DNA from 2 places in the Sphaerisporangium sp. NPDC049457 genome. Region 1 is predicted to be linked to the other one. Evidence: predicted binding sites of a transcription regulator. Region 1 holds the regulator's gene; the other holds the start of a gene.
What was found. The regulator HspR, encoded in region 1, represses chaperone genes until heat shock. The targets are predictions, from matches to a motif close to ANTTGAGTCNNNNNGACTCAANT.

Region 1 (4,390 bases):
AGGGGGCGGGGAAGGCGGACGACACGTCTTCCCCCGCCGCCTCGCCCGAGGCGGCCCCGCCGGACGACGGCGTCGCCGCGCAGCTCGCCGAGCGCACGGCCGACCTCCAGCGCCTTCAGGCCGAATACTCCAACTACCGCAAGCGCGTCGAGCGCGACCGGGTGACGGTCCGCGAGCAGGCGGTCGCCAACGTGCTCACCGAGCTGCTGCCCGTGCTCGACGACATCGGCAGGGCCCGCGACCACGGCGAGCTCACCGGCGGGTTCGCCAAGGTGAGCGAGGCGCTCGAGAGCGCGGTCGGCAAGCTGGGCCTTTCGGCCTACGGCGCCAAGGGCGACCCGTTCGACCCGACCGTGCACGAGGCCCTGCTGCACAGCTACTCGGCCGACGTCACCGAGCCCACCTGTGTGGAGATCCTCCAGCCGGGCTACCAGATCGGCGACCGCATCCTGCGTCCGGCGCGGGTGGCCGTCGCCGAGCCGCAGGAACCGGAGGCCTCCTCCGAGCGTTCCGCCGCCGAAGCGGACGAAACGGGCGCGGCGGCGGCCGAGCCCGAGGACAATTGAGCGATCACCCCTTTGGGCCACGAAGGAAGCGATAGATGAGCACCAAGGACTACCTGGAGAAGGACTATTACGCGGTCCTTGGTGTGTCGAAGACCGCCACCGCCGAAGAGATCAAGAAGGCGTACCGGAGGCTGGCCAGGAAGTACCACCCGGACGCCAACCAGGGCAACACGGAGACCGAGGCCAAGTTCAAGCAGGTCTCGGAGGCCTACGACGTCCTGTCCGACAGCAAGCGCCGCAAAGAGTACGACGAGGCGCGCACGCTGTTCGGGTCCGGTGTGGGCGGATACGCGGGGGGCGGCGCCCCCCGCGGTGGCGGCGGCTTCCCGTTCGAGTTCGGCGACCTCTTCGGAGGCACGGCGCAGGGCGGCGGCGGCACGGGAGAGCGCATCGGCGACCTGTTCGGCGGCCTGTTCAACCGTGGCGGACGCACCTCGACCACGACGACCAGCCGGCCCCGCCGAGGGCAGGACATCGAGTCCGAGGTCACCCTGTCGTTCATGGAGGCCGTGGACGGCACCACGGTGGCGCTCAGGCTCACCAGCTCCTCGGCGTGCTCGGCCTGCAACGGCACCGGCGCCAAGGCCGGCACGACCCCGCGGGTCTGCCCGACCTGCGAGGGCACCGGCGCGGCCAGCCGCAACCTCGGCAACTTCGCCTTCTCCGAGCCGTGCCGCGACTGCAAGGGCCGCGGTCTGCTCGTCGACGATCCCTGCCCGGTGTGCGAGGGCAGCGGCCGCGGCAAGAGCACCCGCACCCTCCAGGCGCGCATCCCCGCCGGCGTGGCCGACGGCCAGCGCATCCGGCTCAAGGGCAAGGGCGCGCCCGGCGAGAACGGCGGCCCGGCCGGTGATCTTTATGTCCAGATTCACGTGAAACCGCATGCCATCTTCGGCCGGTCGGGCGACAACCTGACCATCACCGTCCCTGTGACGTTCGCCGAGGCCGCGCTCGGCGCCGAGATCAAGGTGCCGGTGCTCCAGGGCATGCCGGTGACCCTGCGGATCCCCGAGGGCACCCCGAACGGCCGCACGTTCCGCGTGCGCGGCCGGGGTGTCACCCGCAAGGACGGCACCAAGGGTGATCTGCTGGTCACCGTCGAGGTGGTGGTGCCCCAGCACCTCGACGACAAGGAGAAGGCCGCGCTGGAGGAGTACCGCTCGGTCTCCGACGGCGTGGACCCCCGCGCCGACCTGCTCAGGCAGGCGAGAACCGAGTAGCCCCGAAAGGAGGCGACGCCGATGGACGCCAACTACTTCGACCTGTCCGACGACACCCCGGTGTACGTCATCTCGGTGGCCGCTCAGCTTTCCGGGCTCCACCCGCAGACCCTCCGGCAGTACGACCGTCTCGGCCTGGTCAGCCCAGGCCGGACGGCCGGCCGGGGCCGCCTGTACTCCACGCGCGACATCGTGATGCTCCGCGAGGTGCAACGGCTCTCCCAGGAGGAGGGCATCAACCTGGCCGGCATCAAGCGCATCCTGGCCCTTGAGACCGAGAACCTCCGTATGCGCGAGGAGCTCGGCCGGCTCAGGAGCGAGATGGCGATGATCCGTGCCCTGATCCAGTACCAGCTGCCTCCCGCATGAGCGGAGGCGCGCACACCCGCCACGGCGCGGCGGCACCGTCCCGGGCCGCGCGGCGACACCACCACCGCGCCCGGGTGCGGCCCGCGCCCCGGGCCGCGGCGCACATATAGCGGAACGACGCAGCACCGCCACCTGGCGAGCGCCGGGCGATCCGCCATGCGAGAAAGGCAAGGTAGGCATGGACTACAAGCTCACGCGTAAGAGCCAGGACGCCCTGTCGGCCGCCGTCCGGCGGGCCGCCGCCGAGGGCCACCCCGAGGTCGCGCCGGCTCACCTGTTCACCGCGCTGCTCTCCCAGAACGAGGGCACGGCCGTGCATCTGCTGGAGGCCGTCGGCGCCGACTGGAAGCGGCTGCGCACCGAGGCCGAGCAGGAGCTCGAACGGCTCCCGAAGGCCCAGGGCGCGACGGTGAGCGCTCCGTCGTCCTCCCGGCAGCTGCTCGTCGTGCTGAACACCGCCGCGGCCCGCGCCAAGCAGCTGGAGGACGAGTACGTCTCGACCGAGCACCTGCTGGTCGGGCTGGCCGCCGACGGCGGGCGCGTCGCCGAGCTGCTCAAGGCGCAGGGCGCCACCGCGAACACGCTGCTGGAGGCGTTCGAGAAGGTCCGCGGCCACGCCCGGGTCACCAGCGAGAGCCCGGAGGACACCTACCGCGCGCTGGAGAAGTACGGCGTCGACCTCACCGAGCTGGCCCGGGCGGGCAAGCTCGACCCGGTGATCGGCCGGGACAACGAGATCCGCCGCGTGGTGCAGGTGCTCAGCCGCCGCACCAAGAACAACCCGGTGCTGATCGGCGAGCCCGGCGTCGGCAAGACCGCCGTCGTGGACGGCCTGGCCCAGCGCATCGTGGCCGGCGACGTGCCCGAGAGCCTGCGCGGCAAGCGCCTGGTCTCCCTCGACCTCGGCGCGATGGTCGCGGGCGCGAAGTTCCGCGGCGAGTTCGAAGAGCGGCTCAAGGCCGTGCTCACCGAGATCAAAGAGAGCGACGGGCAGGTCGTCACGTTCATCGACGAGCTGCACACGATGGTCGGCGCGGGCGCGGCCGAGGGCGCGATGGACGCCGGCAACATGCTCAAGCCCATGCTGGCCAGGGGCGAGCTGCGCATGATCGGCGCGACCACCCTGGACGAGTACCGCGAGCGCATCGAGAAGGACCCCGCGCTGGAGCGGCGCTTCCAGCAGATCTTCGTCGGCGAGCCGTCGGTCGAGGACACCATCGCGATCCTGCGCGGGCTCAAGGGCCGCTACGAGGCGCACCACAAGGTGCAGATCTCCGACGGGGCCCTGGTGGCCGCGGCCACCCTGTCCGACCGCTACATCACCGCCCGCTTCCTGCCCGACAAGGCGATCGACCTGGTCGACGAGGCCGCCAGCCGCCTGCGCATGGAGATCGACTCGCGTCCGGTGGAGATCGACGAGCTGCAGCGGGCCGTCGACCGGCTCAAGATGGAGGAGCTGGCGCTCGCCAAGGAGACCGACGAGGCGAGCGTCCAGCGCCTTGAGAAGCTGCGCAAGGAGCTCGCCGACCGCCAGGAGGAGCTCGACGCCCTGGTCGTGCGCTGGCAGAAGGAGAAGGCCGGCCTCAACAGGGTCGGCGAGCTGAAGAAGCAGCTCGACGAGGCCCGGTCGGCGGCCGAGCGCGCCCAGCGCGACGGCGCCTTCGAGGCGGCCTCCCGGCTGATGTACGGCGACGTGCCGCGCCTTGAGAAGGAGCTCTCCGAGGCGAGCGCGCAGGCCCAGCCCGAGGACCCGATGGTCAAGGAGGAGGTCGGCGCCGACGACATCGCCCAGGTCATCTCCTCCTGGACCGGCATCCCCGCCGGGCGGCTGCTGGAGGGCGAGACCGCCAAGCTGCTGCGCATGGAGGACGAGCTCGGGCGCAGGCTCGTCGGGCAGCGCGAGGCCGTCCAGGCGGTGTCGGACGCCGTGCGCCGCGCGCGCGCCGGGGTCGCCGACCCCGACCGGCCGACCGGCTCGTTCCTGTTCCTCGGCCCGACGGGCGTCGGCAAGACCGAGCTCGCCAAGGCCCTCGCGGAGTTCCTGTTCGACGACGAGCGCGCCATGACCCGCATCGACATGAGCGAGTACGGCGAGAAGCACAGCGTGGCCCGCCTGGTCGGCGCCCCGCCCGGATACGTCGGCTACGAGGAGGGCGGGCAGCTCACCGAGGCGGTGCGGCGCCGGCCGTACACCGTGGTGCTGCTGGACGAGATCGAGAAGGCCCACCCCGAGGT
Region 2 (4,390 bases), on a different contig from region 1:
CCGTTCGCCACCGTCGACCTCGTCGTCGTCGCCGACCTGTCGCTGGCCTACATCCTGCTCGGCACCGGGGTGTCGTACCTGGAGACGGAGGCGGCGGCGTCCCGCTTCTTCGCCGACGGGCCCGTCCTGATCGTGCTCGCCGCCGCCTACGCGCTGCCGGTCGCTCTGCGCGAGCGCTGGCCGGTGGCGGCGTGGCGGATCTCGGCGATGGCGGCGGTGGTGGGCGGCCTGGTCAACCCGCGCATCCTCAACGGGGCGATGGGCGGTGCCGCCGGCCACGGTGACGGCGTGATGCCCTACGTGGCCGCCCAGGTGATCACCTATCTGCTCTGCGCGTACTCGATCGCCGTGCGCGCGGATCGGAACGTCGCGATCGGGGTCTGGATCGTCTCGGCGGTGGGCGCGTGGATCATCCATCCGAACTCGATGTTCCTCGCCACGGTCCTGGTGACGGTGGCCGTGCTGTTCGGGCAGAACGTCCGGGTCCGCAGGCGGGCGACCAGCCGGCTGGACGAGGAGCGGCGGCGCGGCGAGGAGCAGCGCGCGGCGCGCATCGTCCTGGAGGAGCGCACGCGTATCGCCCGCGAGCTGCACGACATCGTCGCCCACCACATGTCCGTGATCGCGATCCAGGCGGAGGCCGTGCCGCTGCGGGCCCAGGGTGACGTCGCGGCCCTGGAGGCGGGGCTGGCCGAGATCAGGGTGCTGTCGCTGGCGGCGCTCGCCGAGATGCGCCAGGTGCTGGGCGTCCTGCGTGGTTCGGACGGCCGCCGGGAGACGGCGCCGCAGCCCGGGCTGGACCGGGTGGACGACCTGATCGGCAAGGTCCGGGCCGCGGGGCTCGCCGTCACGGCCGAGGTGTCCGGCTCTCTCGACCTGCCGGCCGCGGTCGGCCTGTCGGCGTACAGGATCCTGCAGGAGTCGCTGAGCAACGCGATGCGGCACGCGCCCGGGGCGCCGGTGCGGGTGAAGATCGAGCGGACCGCCGCCGAGCTGCGGCTGAGCGTGACCAACGGCCCCGCCGGCGCGCCTGCGCCCGACACCCCGGACGGACCGGGCCAGGGGATCGCCGGAATGCGCGAGCGCGCGGCACGGCTGGGTGGCACCCTGGAAGCCGCGCCCATGGCGGACGGCGGGTTCTCGGTGACGGCCACCCTTCCGCTCGCCGCCGCCGAACCCGACGCGCCGGAGGAGCCGTGATCCGTGTCCTGATCGCCGACGACCAGGGCATGGTCCGCACCGGCTTCACCACCTTCCTCGGCACCCAGCCCGACATCGAGGTCGTCGCGGAGGCCGTCAACGGGCAGGAGGCGGTGACGCGGGCGGCCGAGCTGGCGCCGGACGTGGTGCTGATGGACGTCCGCATGCCGGTGATGGACGGGCTGGAGGCGACGCGCCGCATCCTCGCCGGCACCGCCACCAAGGTCCTGATCCTGACGACCTTCGACCTGGACGACTACGTCTACGAGGCGCTGCGGGCGGGGGCGAGCGGCTTCCTGCTCAAGGATGCCTCCGCCCAGCAGCTCGTCGAGGCTGTGCGGGTGGTCGCCGCAGGGGAGGCCCTGCTGGCCCCGTCGGTCACCAGGCGGCTGATCGCCGAGTTCGCCAGGCTCGGCGGGCCACGAGCGCCGACCGTGAAACGGCTGGCAGAGCTGACCGGCCGCGAGACCGAAGTGCTGGCGCTGATGGCCCAGGGCCTGTCCAACGGGGAGATCGCCGGGCGGCTGGTGGTGTCGGAGCAGACGGTGAAGACGCACGTCGGCCGCATCCTGGCCAAGCTCGGTCTGCGCGACCGTGCCCAGGCCATCGTCTTCGCCTACGAGACCGGCCTGGTGCGCCCCGGCGACTGACCCCGGTCGGCGTCCACGCGCGCGGCGGCCCGCATAGGTCACCAGGCGCCCCGCCGTTCCCACCCGAGGGTGATCGGTCACCACCGCAGAGGGGCGCGCGGGGGCCGCCGGCGGTCGTCCCCCGTCGGAGTCAGCGCTCGGCATGTGCGCCGAACCGCGGCGACGCTGCCCGCTCGGTACGCCGGCGACTCCGGTGGACCGACCGGCGAGGGACACGGCCGACGGAGCTGATTACAGAATTACGATCGCTGCAAGCGAACAAGCGCAGAGTTGGGAACAATCCCGGGCTCTCATTAATTGAGTCGGTGTAACTCAACCCTTGGAGTTCGCATGAGTCAGAGCTTGATCCTTCCGGTGCTCCCGCTGGACGACGAGGTCGTCCTGCCCGGCATGGTCGTCCCCCTCGACCTGTCGGACGCCGAGGTGCGCGCCGCCATCGACGCCGCGAGGGCCACCTCGCAGCAGAGCAAGCCGCAGGTCCTGCTTGTTCCGCGCATCGACGGCAAGTACGGCGCCGTCGGCGTCTCGGCGGTCGTCGAGCAGATCGGAAGGCTTCCCGGCGGCGAGCCCGCCGCCGTGGTCCGCGGTGTCGAGCGCGTGCGCGTGGGCTCGGGCACCACCGGCCCCGGTGCGGCGCTGTGGGTGGAGGCGACCCCCATGGACGCCGTGCCCAGCGGCGCGCGCGCCGAGGAGGCGGCCAAGGAGTACAAGGCCCTGGCCACCACCATCATGCAGAAGCGCGGCGCGTGGCAGATCGTCGACGCCATCAACCAGATCGAGGACGCCTCGGTGCTCGCCGACAGCTCCGGGTACGCGCCGTGGCTGACCACCGCCCAGAAGGCCGAGCTGCTGGAGAACGCCGACCCGGCCGAGCGCCTGACCCGGCTGGTCGAGTGGGCGCGCGAGCACCTGGCCGAGCTGGACGTCGCCGAGACCATCCGCAAGGACGTCCAGGAGGGCATGGAGAAGCAGCAGCGCGAGTTCCTGCTCCGCCAGCAGCTCGCCGCCGTCCGCAAGGAGCTGGCCGAGCTGAACGGGGACGCCGCTTCCGAGGAGGAGGACTACCGCGCCCGCGTGGAGGCCGCCGACCTGCCCGAGAAGGTCCGCGAGGCGGCGATGAAGGAGGTCGACAAGCTCGAACGCACCTCCGACCAGTCGCCGGAGACCGGCTGGATCCGCACCTGGCTGGACACCGTGCTCGACATCCCGTGGAACGAGCGCACGGAGGACTCCTACGACATCGCCGCCGCGCGCGCGGTGCTCGACGCCGACCACACCGGCCTCGACGACGTCAAAGAGCGCATCGTCGAGTACCTCGCGGTGCGCAAGCGGCGCGCCGACCAGGGGCTCGGCGTGGTGGGCGGCCGCCGCAGCGGCGCCGTCCTCGCGCTCGCCGGTCCTCCCGGGGTCGGCAAGACCTCCCTCGGCGAGTCGGTCGCCCGCGCCATGGGCCGCAAGTTCGTCCGCGTCGCCCTCGGCGGCGTCCGCGACGAGGCCGAGATCCGCGGCCACCGGCGCACCTACGTCGGGGCGCTGCCCGGCCGCATCGTGCGGGCCATCCGCGAGGCCGGCAGCATGAACCCCGTCGTCCTGCTGGACGAGGTCGACAAGGTGGGCGCCGACTACCGGGGCGACCCGACGGCGGCGCTGCTGGAGGTGCTGGACCCCGCGCAGAACCACACCTTCCGCGACCACTACCTGGAGGTCGAGCTCGACCTGTCGGACGTGCTGTTCCTGGCGACCGCCAACGTCCTGGAGGCGGTGCCCGGCCCGCTGCTCGACCGCATGGAGATCGTGACGCTCGACGGCTACACCGAGGACGAGAAGGTCGCGATCGCCCGCGACCACCTGCTGCCCCGCCAGCTCGACAAGGCCGGGCTGACCGCCTCCGACGTCACCGTGGAGGACGACGCGCTGCGCAGGCTCGCCGGCGAGTACACCCGTGAGGCCGGCGTGCGCTCGCTGGAGCGGTCGATCGCCCGGGTGCTGCGCAAGGTCACGGCCAAGGCCGCGCTGGAGGAGGCGGCGCTGCCGGTCCACGTCCGGGCTGCGGACCTGGTCGGCTACCTCGGCCGGCCGCGGCACGTCCCCGAGTCCTCGCTGCCCGAGTCGGCGCAGCGCACGGCGGTGCCGGGCGTCGCCACCGGGCTCGCGGTCACCGGCGCGGGCGGCGACGTGCTGTACGTCGAGGCGTCGCTGGCCGACCCCGAGACCGGCTCCACGGCCGTCACGCTCACCGGCCAGCTCGGCGACGTGATGAAGGAGTCCGCGCAGATCGCCCTGTCCTACCTCCGCTCGCGCGGCGCCGAGATGGAGCTGCCGGTGGGGTCCCTCAAGGACCGCTCCGTGCACATCCACGTCCCGGCGGGCGCCATCCCGAAGGACGGCCCGTCGGCGGGCGTCACGATGACCACCGCCCTGGCCTCGCTGCTGTCGGGCCGCCCCGTGCGGCCGGACGTGGCGATGACCGGCGAGGTCTCCCTCACCGGCCGGGTGCTGCCGATCGGAGGGGTCAAGCAGAAGCTGCTGGCCGCCCACCG

Region 2: a site for HspR is predicted at 2,146-2,168, ahead of lon (endopeptidase La). Genes of this name have one in related genera too.

Annotation. Positions count from the first base shown of each region.
Region 1 is NZ_JBVJHR010000005.1:290,082-294,471, reverse strand. It holds gene grpE (nucleotide exchange factor GrpE) at 1-566, shown strand, start outside; gene dnaJ (molecular chaperone DnaJ) at 602-1,786, shown strand; gene ACZ6QO_RS10645 (heat shock protein transcriptional repressor HspR) at 1,808-2,155, shown strand; gene clpB (ATP-dependent chaperone ClpB) at 2,334-4,390, shown strand, end outside.
Region 2 is NZ_JBVJHR010000014.1:77,407-81,796, reverse strand. It holds gene ACZ6QO_RS22390 (sensor histidine kinase) at 1-1,200, shown strand, start outside; gene ACZ6QO_RS22385 (response regulator) at 1,197-1,850, shown strand; gene lon (endopeptidase La) at 2,181-4,390, shown strand, end outside.